2 regions of the Ensifer sp. GW101-20A05 genome follow, and region 2 is predicted to be linked to the other one. Evidence: riboswitches for the same ligand, from Rfam matches in the RefSeq annotation. Region 2 holds a riboswitch; the other holds the start of a gene.
The links. A riboswitch is a leader RNA that binds a small molecule or an ion and turns the genes downstream of it on or off. The one in region 2 is predicted to bind thiamine pyrophosphate.
Positions count from the first base shown of each region.

Region 1 (7,487 bases), on a different contig from region 2:
CCGCATGAAAGCAGGACAGCCAAGCCAATGCAGACCATCGATGCCGCGCGCCTCCTCGGGCGTATTCACGATCTTGGCGAGATCGGCCGCGATCCCCACGGGCAATTGACGCGACTGGCCGGTTCCGACAACGACAAGGCTGGCCGCGATCGCCTCGTCGCCTGGATCGAGGCGGCGGGTCTCGAAGTCGCCATCGACCGCATCGGCAATATCTTCGGCACCTGGCGCGACGAGGGTAATGCCGGCGAGGCGCCCATCATGCTCGGCTCGCACGTCGACACGGTCATCAATGCCGGCATCTATGACGGCTGTTACGGCGTGATTGCCGCGCTCGAAGTGATCGAAACTTTGAGAGAGCGCGGTCTGACGCCGGCCCGGCCGATCGTCGTTGCCGCCTTCACCAACGAGGAGGGCGTGCGTTTTGCGCCCGACATGCTCGGCTCGCTCGTCTATGCCGGCGGGCTGCCGGTGGAGAAGGCGCTTGCGACCGTCGGCACAGATGGCGCGGTGCTGGGAGAGGAACTCGCGCGGATCGGCTATGCGGGCAATGTCGAACCGGGGTTCCTCATCCCCCACGCCTATGTCGAGCTCCATATCGAGCAGGGACCGGTGCTGGAGCGCGAGGGCATGGCAATCGGCGCGGTCGAAAACCTGCAGGGCATTTCCTGGCAGCGGGTGACGATCGACGGTGTCGCCAATCACGCCGGCACGACGCCGATGGCGATGCGCTGTGACGCCGGGCTTGCGGCCGCCCGCATCGGCCTTTTCCTGCGCGATCATATAACCCGCTCGAACGCTCCGAGCGTCGCGACCATTGGCACCATGCGTTTCGAGCCGGACGCAATCAACGTCATTCCGTCGCGGGCGGTCTTCACCGTAGACCTGCGCGACCCGGACGAGGATCGGCTGCAGGCGCTGGAGGCGGCGCTTGCGGATTTCCTCCTGCGTGTCGCCGCTGAAGAGGGTGTCGAGATATCGGTCGAGCGCCTGGCGCGTTTCCAGCCGGTCGCCTTCGATCTGGGCATTGTCGCCACGATCGAGGCTTCGGCGAAGGCGCGGGGCCTGAAGAGCCGGCGCATGACTTCGGGCGCCGGCCACGATGCGCAGATGATCGCACGCATCGCGCCGACGGCGATGATCTTCGTGCCGAGCCGCGACGGCATCAGCCACAATCCGCGCGAACACACGGAGGCGGATGATCTGGTTGCCGGGGCGAATGTGCTGCTCGATGTCGTCGAGCGGATTGCTTGCAGCGGCTGGAAAGGCAGTTAGGAATACTCGCGGCGAGAAAGACGATGGTCTGTATCCGTAACTCCGCCGCCACACTCCGGCAGGTCGTGATCGGGATAGACATATCTCGAATGTAAAGCTCTGACGCCGGCTGATCTGTTCTCGCGCGTCAGAACCCGTTCCTACCGCACATCCGGAGTCCGGTTTCGAGAAATAGCGCAGGTCCCCCTCCGTTGCGACGAAGTTGACCTGTCTTCAAGGCTCTCATTTCGTGTCAACGGTCTTCTGCCGGGCAGACGATTCAGGCTGGCTCCGTTCGAAGCGCCTTTCCGGCGTCTGGCGGAAAAGGTTAAGGAAATTGCTGCCGCCGTGCCAGACCTTGCCGCTTGGTCCGTAATCCCGTGAGTCGCGCATCGATGAGTGGGGCTCGCTGTGGCTATCGCTGTCGATGACGGCAGCACCTCCGCCGCCTGCGCCGGTGCCGCCGGGGACGCCGCCTACGCCGCTGCCGTCACCGGTGCCCCAATCGCCACCACCCCCATCGCCGCCACCCTCTGTGCCGTTGCTTCCGCCGCTCCCGACGTTTTCGCCACCTTGGTCGCTGCCATCAGCGCCATTTTCACCATTCCCGCCGACATCGGCGTCGTCCGCATGGGCGGCGGAAATCCAGGAAAAACCCGCGGCAAAACTCCCGCTGTCGTCGAGGCGTGGCAGATCTCCAGCGAGTGCCACAAGGCCGCCTATCGACAGGGCCGTCAGTCTCAGCAGGCGTGTCCTCAAGTCATTCTCCTCGTAAACGGCGTTTTTTTCGTCGTCCTGCAAGAGCGCCGCAGAGGACGGCAGCTTGGCGTGAATGACGGGTCCGCCGGCGGCGACTTTTGCGTGAGTTTTACATATCGTTCAACCGATAAGGGGGCAAGCTATTCCCCCAGGGCCCAGCATCCGCCTTGCCGTCGGAAGGGACTACGAGGCGTCCCTCCCGACGTGTTGCGCTTTAACTCTTAGCTTCGACCTCAGCGACCGGCATATAGAGATCGCCGCCCTCGCGGTATTTCGCGGCCATTGCCTCCAGCCCTTCCTTCTGCGCTTCCGCACGAATGTCGTGCGAGATCCGCATCGAGCAGAATTTCGGGCCGCACATGGAGCAGAAATGCGCGACCTTGTGTGCCTCCTTCGGCAGGGTCTCGTCGTGGAAGTTTCGGGCCGTCTCCGGGTCGAGAGAGAGGTTGAACTGGTCCTCCCAGCGGAACTCGAAGCGGGCGCGCGAGAGAGCGTCGTCGCGCACCTGGGCGGCCGGGTGACCCTTGGCGAGATCGGCGGCGTGGGCGGCGATCTTGTAGGTGATGACGCCCACTTTGACGTCGTTGCGGTCGGGCAGGCCCAGGTGTTCCTTCGGCGTGACGTAGCAGAGCATGGCGGTGCCGAACCAGCCGATCATCGCAGCGCCGATGCCTGACGTGATGTGGTCGTAGCCCGGAGCGATGTCCGTCGTCAGCGGCCCAAGCGTATAGAACGGCGCCTCGCCGCAGACGGCGAGCTGCTTGTCCATGTTCTCCTTGATCTTGTGCATCGGCACGTGGCCGGGGCCCTCGATCATCACCTGACAATCCTTCGCCCAGGCGATCTTGGTGAGTTCGCCGAGCGTTTCGAGTTCGGCAAACTGCGCCGCGTCGTTGGCATCGGCGATCGAGCCCGGGCGCAATCCGTCGCCGAGCGAGAAGGAGACGTCATAGGCGCGGCAGATGTCGCAGATCTCCTCGAAATGCTCGTAGAGGAAGCTTTCCTTGTGGTGATGCAGACACCACTTGGCCATGATCGAGCCGCCGCGGGAGACGATGCCGGTGACGCGATCGACGGTGAGCGGGATGTAGTGCAGGCGTACGCCAGCATGGATGGTGAAATAATCGACGCCCTGTTCGGCCTGCTCGATCAGCGTGTCGCGATAGACCTCCCAGTTGAGGTCCTCGGCAATGCCATTGACCTTTTCCAGAGCCTGGTAGAGCGGCACGGTGCCGATCGGCACCGGTGAATTGCGGATGATCCATTCGCGGATGTTGTGGATGTTGCGGCCGGTCGAAAGGTCCATAACCGTATCGGCGCCCCACCGCGTCGCCCAGACCATCTTCTCGACCTCCTCGGCCATCGACGAGGTGACAGCGGAGTTGCCGATATTGGCGTTGATTTTCACCAGGAAGTTCCGCCCGATGATCATCGGCTCGGATTCCGGATGGTTGATGTTGGCGGGCAGGATCGCTCTGCCGCTGGCGATTTCCTGGCGCACGAACTCCGGTGTCACATGGTCGGGGATATGGGCGCCGAAGCTTTCGCCGTCGCGAGCTATCGCGCGTGCCGCATCGCGGCCGAGGTTCTCGCGGATCGCCACGAACTCCATCTCCGGCGTGATGATGCCGGCGCGGGCGTAGGCAAGCTGCGTTACCGCCTTGCCGCCAGTCGCCTTGAGCGGCGCGTGCTGGAACGGGAAGGTCGGCGTCAGCCGGTCGCCGCTGGCAAAACCGTTGTCTTCAGGACGGACGATGCGCCCCTCGTAGGTTTCCACGTCGCCGCGCCCGACGATCCAGTTGCGACGGAGTCGCGGCAGCCCCGCCTCGATGCTGATCTCCGCATCGTCGGCGGTATAGGCGCCGGAGGAATCGTAGACGGTAACCGGCGGCTCGCCGGAGGTCGGGTGCAGCGCGATCTCGCGCATCGGCACGCGGATATCCGGGTGGAGGATGCCTGATTTGTGGACCTTGCGGGAGGCGGGAAGCGGGCCTTGGGTGACCGTGAGAGGGGTGGGCTTTGTGGCAATATTCATGACGAGGCTCCAAGTTTGCGATTGGAGACCCAGTTCTGATGCCGGAAGGATGAAAGACGCTCCGCCAGGTGCTGGACGCACGGAATCCTGGCTTCGATATCTGCACCGTCCCTACGCCAGTATGAACTGGATCAGGTTCAACGGGTCACTGCGCCACAGCCGGTAAGCCGGCCATCCAGCAGAATCTCAGCCCCTTGCGGGACCCCCCTGGTGAATGCCCAAGAGATAGCCATCGAACGGCACGGGTCGTCAAGCGCGAATTCGCCCGTCGACGAAGATGCAATTTTTGGGTGTATTTTGGCCGCTGACGAGAGTTAGCTGCCGGATTTTTCCGGAACGCCGCGCTCCGCATAGTCGGCTCGGTTGATGCCGTGGCGCTGGAGCTTGTCGTAGAATGTCTTGCGCGGAATACCGAGCGCCTCGATCGTCGCCTTGACGTCGCCGCGCTGGGCGCGAAGCACTTCCTTCAGGATCTCTGCCTCGTAGTGTTCGAGCCGTTCCGGTAGCGCGAAACCCGGCTGTTCTGCTGGCGCAACCGGCTGTCCCAGCGGGCCTTCGACGCCGAGCGCCACGCGTTCGGCAAAATGTGAGAGTTCGCGCACATTGCCGGGCCAGGCATGGGTCATCAGGTGTTGCTGCACTGCCGGCGAGACGTGAGGCACGTCCCGCTTGAAGCGCTCCGCCGCCCGCGTCAGGAAGTGCGAAAAGAGCAGCGGGATATCATCGCGGCGCTCGCGCAGCGGCGGGATCGACAGCGTTACGACGTTCAATCGGAAGTAGAGATCTTCACGAAAGTCCCCGCGCTGGGCCGGGTCGCCGAGATCGATCTTGGCGGCGGCGATGACGCGAATATCGACGGGGCGCACCTGGTTGGTGCCGAGCGGCGTGATCTCGCGGGCTTCGAGAACGCGCAGCATCTTGACCTGGGTCGCCGGCGGCATCGCCTCGATCTCGTCGAGGAATAGCGTGCCGCCGCTCGCGTGTTCGATCCGGCCCACACGCTTCTTCAGGGCGCCGGTGAAGGCGCCCTGTTCGTGACCGAAGAGTTCGCTCTCGATCACCGTTTCCGGCAGCGCGCCGCAGTTCAGCGCCACGAAATTGCCGTCGCGGCGCCGGCTCCAATTGTGGAGCAGCGTCGCGACCACCTCCTTGCCGCTGCCGGTTTCACCGGCGACGAGCACGTCGACATCCGTGTCGGCGATGTGCCGGATCGTCTGGCGCAAGCGCTCCATGACCGGCGTCTGGCCGATCAGCGGCAGGCTGTCGCCGGCCGTTTCGGCCGCCCGTTTGAGCGCGCGGTTCTCCATGACGAGACTGCGCTTTTCCAGCGCGCGGCGCACGCTCTGCACCAGCCGGTCGGCGGCAAAGGGTTTTGGGATGAAGTCGTAGACGCCATCCTGCAGCGCCTGAACTGCCATCGGTATGTCGCCGTGGCCGGTCACCAGGATCACGGGCAGGTCGGCATCGAAGGCAGCGATGCGGCGAAAGAGCTGCAGCCCGTCGATGCCGGGCATGCGGATATCACTGACGACAATGCCATCAAAATTCGCGTCGAGGGTTCCCAAGGCTTCGGCGGCGCTTGCAAGCGAAGTGACGGCGAATCCGGCGAGCTCCAGCGTCTGCGTCATCGCCTTGCGCAGATCGTTGTCGTCGTCGATGAGGTAGACGGATGGCTGCATCGCTCAGGCCCTCTTCAGGCGCACCGTGAAGACGGTGCCCTTGTCGCTGGTTTCGACTGATATCTCGCCGCCATAGTCGGCGACGATCTCCTGGGAGATGGCGAGTCCAAGGCCGAGCCCTTCGTCCTTCGAGGTGTTGAACGGCGTGAACAGATCCTCGCGGATATGCTGTGGTATGCCGGGGCCGTTGTCGGTAACGACAAGCAAGACCGTGCCGGAAGGGTCCTCCTCACAGCGCACGCGGATCTCGGCATCGCTGCGCTCGCCGAGTGCCTCCAAGGCATTCTGCAGGAGATTGATCAGGACCTGTTCAAGACGGATGCGGCTGCCGTAAACGCTGAGCCCGTTTTCCGGCAGGTCGATGACGATGGCATCCATGCGGCCGGCAAAGCGGCTGCGAAGCAGCATCAAGGCGCCCTCGATCACCTCGCGCATCGGTGTCGGCTCGGCGACGAAGCGGCCCTTGCGGGCAAAGCTGCGGAGTTCGTCGGTGATGGTACCGACCCTTTCGGTCAGCTCGGCGATGCTGACGAGGTTCTCCACCGCCGTTTGCTGCTGCCCCCGGTCGAGGAAGGTGCGGGCATTGTCGGCATAGGCGCGGATGGTCGCGACCGGCTGGTTGATCTCGTGGGCGACGCCGGCGGCCACCTGGCCGAGGATCGCCAGACGGTTCGCCTGAACCAGTTCCTGCTGCACGGCCTGGAGCTTCTCGCCGGTGCGCCGGTGATCGGCAATCTCCGTTTCGAGATGATCACGCGCAAGGCTGAGATCCTGGGTGCGCTCCGCCACGCGGTGCTCCAGTTCATCGCGCGCGGCACGCTCCCTTGTCGCAACCAAGGTCAGGGCCTGGCGACGACGCAGGAGGAAGGCCGCAAGCGCAAGCAGCGGCACGATCACGGCCAGCGCAATCAGCCGGGCCTCGCGGGTTGCCGCCGAGACCGCCCCATCCAATGGCGCCAGTTGCTCCAGCCGCCAGCTCGTGGTCGGAACCATGGTTTCGACCCGCAGGAACCGCCGCTCGCTGTCGCCGGGCAGCAGCGCATGCAGCTCGCTGGAGCCGTCGCTGGTCGGCTCGATGTCGCGGAACGGCAGCGGCAGCAGCGAGGCATCGCCGAATTGCAGGCTGTCGCGGATCGCAGCGACACGATCGCGCGGAATGGTTCTGGTGGTCATGAAGCGCCAGGACGGGAAACTGGTGATGAGCACGATGCCGCGCCGGTCGGTAACATAGACCGGCTTGCCGGAGGCGAGCCACTCCGCTTCCACATCGTCGAACTCGAGCTTGGCGACGACGACGCCGATCGGGCCGTCCTGCCCCTGCACCCGCCGGGAGATATAGAGTCCCGGCCGTTTGCTGACCGTGCCCATGGCGAAATGCTCCGCCTTGCCGTCCCGCATCGCCATGCGGAAATATTCGCGGAAGGCGTAGTCGTTGCCGACGAAGCTCGTCGGCTCACGCCAGTTGCTGGCGGCGACCGCGACGCCGTCGTTGCCGATCACATAAATGACGGCGGCGTCCGTGTTGGCGGCAAGTGCCTGCAGCTTCTCGTTCAACCGCTGCAGCGCCTGGCCGTCGCGGGTCGAAAGCGCTGCTTTCACCTCGACGTCGTCGGCCAGCACCAGCGGCGTCGAGCGCTGACGTTCGAGCACGGCGCGCAGCAGCGAGGCTTTCAGATTGGCATCGATCCGGCTCTGGGCGTCGACGGTTTCGAGCGCCTGGTTGCGTCCATATTCACCGGCGAACAGAAGGCCGGCGACGAGCA
Region 1 is NZ_JBWKZT010000002.1:79,771-87,257, reverse strand. Features, by position in the region: gene AC070A_RS05500 (Zn-dependent hydrolase) at 28-1,272, shown strand; gene AC070A_RS05495 (hypothetical protein) at 1,495-2,010, opposite strand; gene thiC (phosphomethylpyrimidine synthase ThiC) at 2,225-4,045, opposite strand; TPP riboswitch at 4,136-4,264, opposite strand; gene AC070A_RS05485 (sigma-54-dependent transcriptional regulator) at 4,360-5,724, opposite strand; gene AC070A_RS05480 (sensor histidine kinase) at 5,728-7,487, opposite strand, start outside.
Region 1: it holds a riboswitch for thiamine pyrophosphate, as region 2 does, so the genes downstream of both, thiC (phosphomethylpyrimidine synthase ThiC) here and thiD (bifunctional hydroxymethylpyrimidine kinase/phosphomethylpyrimidine kinase) in region 2, are expected to answer to the same signal.

Region 2 (7,487 bases):
GCCCGGATCATGCGCAGCGGACGGATCGTGGTGTGCCCGATCGACGAAGCCTTGCTGCTGGTGATCGGCGCCGGCGGCCCGATGGCCGATCAGCTGCCGGTCGAGATCGACGAAGATCCCGCGACCCAGGCGATCGCTGCCATCATCGGCTGGCGGCTTTCCACTCCACAGGCCACCGCCACCCATGGTTTCGCCGCGCTCATCCCGGTCGAGGGAGTGCGTGGCATGCCGGCAACGCTGCGCTTCGGAAGGGAAGGCAGCGGCAAACGTTACGTCGTTGCGCCCCGCACCGTGTCGACAGGTGACGTCGCCGCGATGCTGAAAGAGCTCGCCGGCCCGCAGGTCGTTCACGTGCTTGGCCGCCTGGTGGACGTGTTGATGAAGCCGCCGCTCGACCCACGGAAGCTGACGGCGATCACAGCCCTCCTCAAGGCGGGAACCGCGAAAGACGGCTACATAGAACTGCTCGGTGAGAGCCACGATGATGCGATCGCGCTCAAGGGTTGGGCGCATGACATTGCTGCCGGCGTTAGCCGGATCATCATCCGGGCCGAAAACGCATCGGTCGCCGAGTGCAGCATCGCGGTTTTCCCGCGCAACGACGCACCGGAAGACGCGGTCGGCTTTCTGGGCCTCCTGTCTGCGGATGATCTTCCGCGGGCGCGTGACATCCAGGGCATTTTCTATCGTGGGCGTGGCGCCTGGCGCTATGCGCCGGTCCACGAGCGCAAGTTCGTTGCGGGCCCCCTTGAAACGCCGGGTCATCTTCGCGCGATGCTGCTCCAAAGCCAGAGCTCGCCGCAGGTGCTGTTGCGCCTGCGCGAGGCGGCCAACGGCTTTGACGGTACAGAAACGATCTCAATCCTCCCCGTTCCGGTCCGACTCGGCGTCGACGCACTCTATCAGGGCGATGAAGGCGCCTTCCTGATCTCGGGCTGGATGCTGGATCCGGACGATCATGTGCAGAGCGTTCGGCTGCGTCGGGGGCGCGCCGGGGCGCGACTTGATGGCGCCTGGACCCGCACCGAGCGGCTGGACGTGGAAGATGCCTTCGTGGACCGGCCGGAATTCAAGGGCGCGATATCCGGACATCGCCGTTCGCACGGTTTCATCGCTTTCGCGGATGGCCTCGTCGGCGATCCGGCAGCACCCCTTCACCTCGAAGTCACTCTTCGCGATTCTCGTCGCGCCTATATGCCGCTTCACCCGACACGGCTGCCGGCAAGGCATTCGGCGCTGCGGCTGCTCAACGCCATCGATCCGACCAGTTGGGCCTTGCCCGATATCGTCGATCGCCAGATCGTTCCGTTCATCACTGCGGCTCGCACTGATGCTCCGACCATCGAGACCGTCATCGACATTGGCCGCTTCGGTGAGGCTGTGGGGGCGGCAATCCTTGTCGCCGTGGGAGAGGCCGAGGAGGATTTTGCCGCGCTGTTGGGTCTTCTGGCGCTCGATCCGCATACGCAGCAGGCACCGATCGTGCTCGTCCTGCAATCGGAACAGTTTCGCCGGCGCGCCGCCGGCATCCGGCGACTTGCGGAATTTTATCGCTTGCCGCTGCGTCTGGTGTCTGTCGAAGATTCGGGCGATGCAACCGACCTGGCGCGGACTGCGGCGCAGGCAATCGACAATGAGACCGTCATCCTGCTGTCTGCTTCCCTCACGCCCGCCAATCCCGGTTGGTACCAGACGCTTGTTATGAACCATGAGACCAGAAGCGGGAGCATCATTTCACCGACCCTTGCCTATGAGGATCATTCGATCCGTTGGGCCGGCAGTTCGTCGCTCGATCGCGCGGATCATCTGCAGTCGAGCCGGTATGCCGGTTATCCAGTCGGCGCTGTGAACCGCTTAAAGCTGACCCGGGTTGCGACCGCGTCGCTCGAATGCTGCATCATGCCCCGCAAGGCGCTTCTCGACGATACCGGCCTATCGCCCGCCTATCTCGGTGCGTCTCTCAATGGGCTGGATTTCGCCTTGAGGCTGAGCCGCAGGGGCTACGAATCCTATTGGCTGCCCGCCCTGCAGATGCTCGGGTCGGATGAAGCGTCCGGTGCCGTTTCGGCAGCCACGGCCAGGTACGTGGAGCGTGTCGATCAGACGCTGTTTCGCGGCCGCTGGATGCAGACCGTCGAGCCAGAGAACACGACCCATAATGAGGTTTCGACATGAGTGACAAACTCCGCGTGCTGGTCGTCTCGCACGGCCACCCGACCCATTCGCTGGGCGGCGCCGAGATCGCCTCCCACGGCTTGCACAAGGCGTTGAACGGCCTGCCGGGTATCGAATCGATCTACCTTGCCCGCGTCGGAAATCCCGTGCCGCGCCACGGCGCATCGGCGCTGATGAGCCTTCGCCTGGCGATGGACGAAGTGCTCTACCATGCCGAGGACTTTGATCATTTCTTCCTGTCCAACGGCGATACCGACGCGATCCGCCGCGACCTCTTGCGCTTCGTGGGAGACATCAAGCCGGACATCGTCCACTTTCACCATATCATCGGCTTCGGGCTTGAAGCGCTCTATGCGGTGCGCGACGCTTTGCCGAAAGCACGCATCGTCGTGACCTTCCACGAGTACCTGCCGATCTGTCACAACCACGGGCAAATGGTTAAGCGGTCCTCGGGCCAGCTTTGCAATGGCGCTTCGCCAATCAGCTGCCACACGTGTTTCCCCGAAATCCCGGTTTCGCGTTTCGTACGGCGTGAGCAGTTCGTGCGGGGCATGCTGAACCTTGCCGACGCCTTCACCGCCCCGAGTGCTTTTCTCGCCAATCGCTATGTCGAGTGGGGCATCGCTGCCGAGAAGATCTTCGTGATCGAAAACGGCATCGTCCTGGGTGAAAAGACGCCCGCGCGTGAATTGCCTGCGCCGACGGCACGTCGCAATCGTTTTGCCTATTTCGGGCAGATGACGCCCTTCAAGGGCGTTCACGTGCTGATCGACGCGGTATCGCGTGTGCCCGACGATATCTGGGGCGACGATTCAACGCTGATGATCTTCGGCGGCAACCTCGAGCGTCAGCCGACCGAGTATCAGGAGCGCGTCGCGAAACTGATCGAGGACGCCGGCCGTCGCGTCCGCTTTTACGGCTCCTACCAGAACCAGGACATGCCGAGGCTGATGCGATCGGTCGATTGGGTTGTGATGCCCTCGGTCTGGTGGGAAAACTCACCGATCGTGATCCAGGAGGCGCTTCACCATGGCAGGCCGATCATTTGCTCCGACATCGGCGGCATGGCCGAGAAGGTTCGCGACCGGCTGGACGGCTATCATTTCCGGACCGGCAGCGCGCAAGATCTTGCTGATCGACTGATCGATGTGCTGAGCACGCCAAGGTCATGGGACAACCTCAGGGCAACGCTTAGGCGCCCAATGAGCCATGTCGACTGCGGCCGCGAACATGTCGCGCTCTACCGGAAACTGCTCAAAGAGGAGCAGCCGGTTCACCCGAGCGCCGCTGTGGCCTGAACCGAAAAGCGCTCTGTCCTCGTCTCTCACATTGCATTTACAAGTGACCGACTTCCCGACTCGACGGCCATTCCATTGCTTATCGGGCAATGGAATGGCCTGGTTTTTTAAAAGTCAACTTGAACGGTGAAACCGGCACCAAGCGCCGGAATGGAATTAATCGCCGTTCGGTTCCCACCATCGATGGAAGTGGTGAACCGGTCCCCGACCCTGCCCGATTTTGAGCGCTGCTGCGGCAACAAGCGCCTCATGCAGATAGGTCTTGGCGGCGGTAACCGCGTCTTGAAGTGTCTGCCTACGGGCAAGACCGGCGGCGATTGCGGCAGAGAGCGTGCAGCCGGTGCCATGATCGTTCCTCGTTTCAACCCGCGGGCGCGACAGGCGCAAAGCGTTGTCCCCGTTGAAGAGGATATCAGCCGCTTCGTCGCCGCTGGCATGCCCGCCTTTCATCAGCACGGCGCGCGCACCAAGCTTCAGGAGCATCTCCGCCTGGCGGCCCATTTCTGTCTCGCTTTCGGCAACGCTACGCCCCGTCATCAGTGCCGCTTCGGGCAGGTTCGGTGTCACGATAAGCCCAAGCGGCAGCAATTCCTCTTTGAGCGTCGCGATCGCATCCGGACGTAACAAAATGTCCCCTGAAGTGGCGACCATCACCGGATCGATGACTGCTAAATGCCCGTATCGCTTCAGGCCGGTCGCGATCGCAGCAATGGTCTCCTGGCGGGACATCATGCCGATCTTAACCGCGCCGACGGCGAGATCCGAAAACACCGCATCGATCTGGGCTGCGACCACGGCCGGCGAGATGTCCTCGACGGCCGTGACCCCGCGGGTGTTTTGCGCGGTGATGGCCGTGATCACGCTGGCACCATAGACGCCGAGCGCCGAAAACGTCTTCAGATCCGCCTGGATACCGGCACCGCCACCGGAATCTGAGCCTGCGATGGTAACGGCGATGGAGGTCATGCCTGGCTCCGCTGAAATGTAGAAGCGGGTCCAATGATGTCGAGCGCGCACTCAAGCCACCGGCTCAAACACGCGCAAACTGAGGCGGGTCTTCCATACAACCTCGAAGAATCCGACAGATTGAGCCGATGGGTCGGTCGTCCCGTCCCCCGGAGTTCTTCGTCGCTACATTCTAAACGGCGTATTGGCACCAGCGATCTCCCGAAACCAAAATCACGGAGATCCAGATGAACGGCGAAGACGCGGGGGTGCCAGAGAGGCCCTTGCCGTTCCTACGCCGGTATGATCCGGATCAGGTTCAAGGGTCTGGCTCACCGCCATCTCAGCACTGTCAGGTGCGCCCCTCGGCAGGCATGAATGCTATGGGAGCGTGGCAGGGGATGTCAATTGCTTGAGTTTAGCGGGCCCGTATATGCGTCGGCTCGACGCGGAAGACGGAGGACCTGAAAGGAAACAACCAGCAAAAAGGCCCCTTTTGCCTCGAGAGCATAAGGAGCCTTCCGTCTGAGCGTTCGACTTCACAGACCTTGGCAGACTATCCACCTGAAGGCCGTTAAGGCAAGGGGATTTCGAACGCGAGCCTATGCAATCCCGGAGTGATTTGGTCGGCAGCACTACCGATTCACTCAGTGGCGACGGGCCTTCCACGCATAACGATAGATGTTAGGCGCCTCATCGCATCATATCACCGCAATGTTTTGAGAATTGCACTTGCTCGGTCCAAGGCGGCTTCCGCTGCACGCGGTTCGGGTGTGACAGACAGAATATCGCGGTGTGCCATTGCGAGCACGACCTGCAACACTTCATCAGGCCAGCAGAATGAGGTGCCATCGGTCGGGGCCGCGATCGCCGGCTAGCCAATATCTCGTCGTTCGGCCAGCGCATGATCGTCTTTATCGCACGGCCTCCCCCACCCAATTCGTGACGCAGCGCCGCCGCAACGGCGGCAAAGTAGTCGTCTTAGCGGCGCGCGCTGATGCTGTAACCATTGTGCCTGTATTCGGAACCATACTGCTCACCTCCCCGGTCGATACTCCGGCATTCTGACCTCAATTCACACATGATATACCGGCACGTCATGGTTATCGGTTGGACTGAGAACGGCGACGAACACCCCCCTCGGACGAGCGACGCAAGGTTCGCGCGGCGATCTACGTTCGGATGTCGACCGAGCATCAGAAGTACTCGACCGACAACCAGATCGCCGCCATCGAGCGCTGCCCGCCAAGCGTCGCTTCGAAATCGCGTGGACATACGCCGACGAAGGAAAAAGCGCCAGATATCTTGGCAGAGTTCCAAAAGATCTCGGAGCTTCGGAAGGCAGCGTAGGAAACCGGTCCCTGCATGTTGCTGAACGGCTGCAGGAAATTTCTGACCGCAATGTTCTATTTAGCTGTCCGCTTAGTGCACTGGTTCTCTCGCTTGATGCAAGCTATCTCCGCCGTCGAGCATTCGGCAACGCCGTTGACGATCGCGCAATGCGAGCACTGGTCGGTGAACTCCAGGCAATCCGGATTGGCCTTGATGAAGTCCTGCAGACTAACATTCTCAGTCTGTCGCGGCTCAGGAATGATATCTGCAACGGGCATATCCGCCGCGTAAGCGCTCGCCATTCCCGCCATGGTGATCGCGAGGCAAACCGCGTCACGGAAGCTGAAATGGCTCATCCATTTGGTCCTCCTGAAGGCAAATCCGGACGCGGCGCAAACGGCTCTCCGTCGGGAATTGCGCAATTTCTGAGAGTGCCATCACAACAACCGTTGAGCAAGCGACCTTCCGGCGCTGCCCTCACCCCAGCTCATTGCGGATCGCCCGCATGAACACCCGTGCGCCCATGCCGATCAGCTCGTCAGGAAAATCATAGTCCGGATTGTGCAGCCGCGCGTGGTTCTCGCCGGCGCCAAGGAAGAACATCGCCGCGGGCGCCACCCGCCCGAAGAGCCCGAAATCCTCCGAGCCCTTCATCGGCAACACGCCCTCGCCGTGATCGTGGCTGACGCCCTCCTCGTCCATGGCGCGTTCCAGCGCGATGACTGCCGCTTCCGCATTGCTGCATTGGTGGAACACGTCCTCATGGCCGATCGTAACCTTCAGCCCCGCAGCCTCCGTCTCCTTGGCAACCAGCGCCTCGGCGCGGGCCACGAGATCGGCCATGCGTTCGTCGGTCAGCGTCCGCAGCGTCGCCCAGATCTCGGCATAACCGGGGCTGATGCCGAAGGCGGCCTCGCCGAGGCGGGCATGCGTCACCGTCACCAGCGTATAATCCTCGTCGAGCGGCCCGTTGTTGCCGAGCGCCGTCAGGCCGGAAAGCAGCGCGGCAACAGCGAAAGTCGGCGCAATGCCGTCCTCCGGCGTCGAGGCATGCGCCGTCTTGCCGGACAGCGAAATGCGCATACCGCGCGAAGCGCAATTGACCGGACCGGTGCGCAGCGCCGCTTCTGTAGCTGGCACTCCGCAAACCTCCGTTCCAGCGCTTGACGTAACTCAAGCGCCTGCTCCTTTCTTACGCAATGGCAGATCGCGTCGTCTGCATAGCGTTCAAACGGGATGGTCGGAAACTCCCTCTGCATCCAGCGATCGAACGCGTAGTGAAGAAAGAGATTCGCCAGCACGGGGCTAACCACAGCCCCTTGCGGAGTACCTCTCTCTCGCGCAACCACTCGGCATGCTCACAGGCGCCTGCAACCACCGTTCAAGGTAGAGCAGCCCCCATGGGCAGTCCGTGTGCAGCCGCACCGCTCACATCAGGAGATCCCAATCGATTTCGTCGAAAAAGCTCTTGATGTCGAGGTCGAGCACCCAGTCATAGGCCCAGCAACGCTGCCGAGCTTTGACCAAGGCATCATGTGCTGACTTCCCAGGCCGATATCCGTAAGAATCCCGGTGGAACACCGGCTCCAGAATCGGTTCCAGGTGCCGCTTGACTACCATCTGGGCGATCCTGTCTGAGACCGTCGGAATCCCGAGCGGCCGGGTTCCTCCAGTGTCGCCTTTTGGTATGTCAACGCGCCGCACGGGTGACGGAAAGTAGCTTCCGGAGGACATTCT
Region 2 is NZ_JBWKZT010000028.1:19,762-27,248, forward strand. Features, by position in the region: gene AC070A_RS33385 (hypothetical protein) at 1-2,175, shown strand, start outside; gene AC070A_RS33390 (glycosyltransferase family 4 protein) at 2,172-3,473, shown strand; gene thiD (bifunctional hydroxymethylpyrimidine kinase/phosphomethylpyrimidine kinase) at 3,630-4,439, opposite strand; TPP riboswitch at 4,692-4,794, opposite strand; gene AC070A_RS33400 (hypothetical protein) at 5,825-6,106, opposite strand; partial or broken gene AC070A_RS33405 (M20/M25/M40 family metallo-hydrolase) at 6,228-6,869, opposite strand; partial or broken gene ltrA (group II intron reverse transcriptase/maturase) at 6,878-7,487, opposite strand, start outside.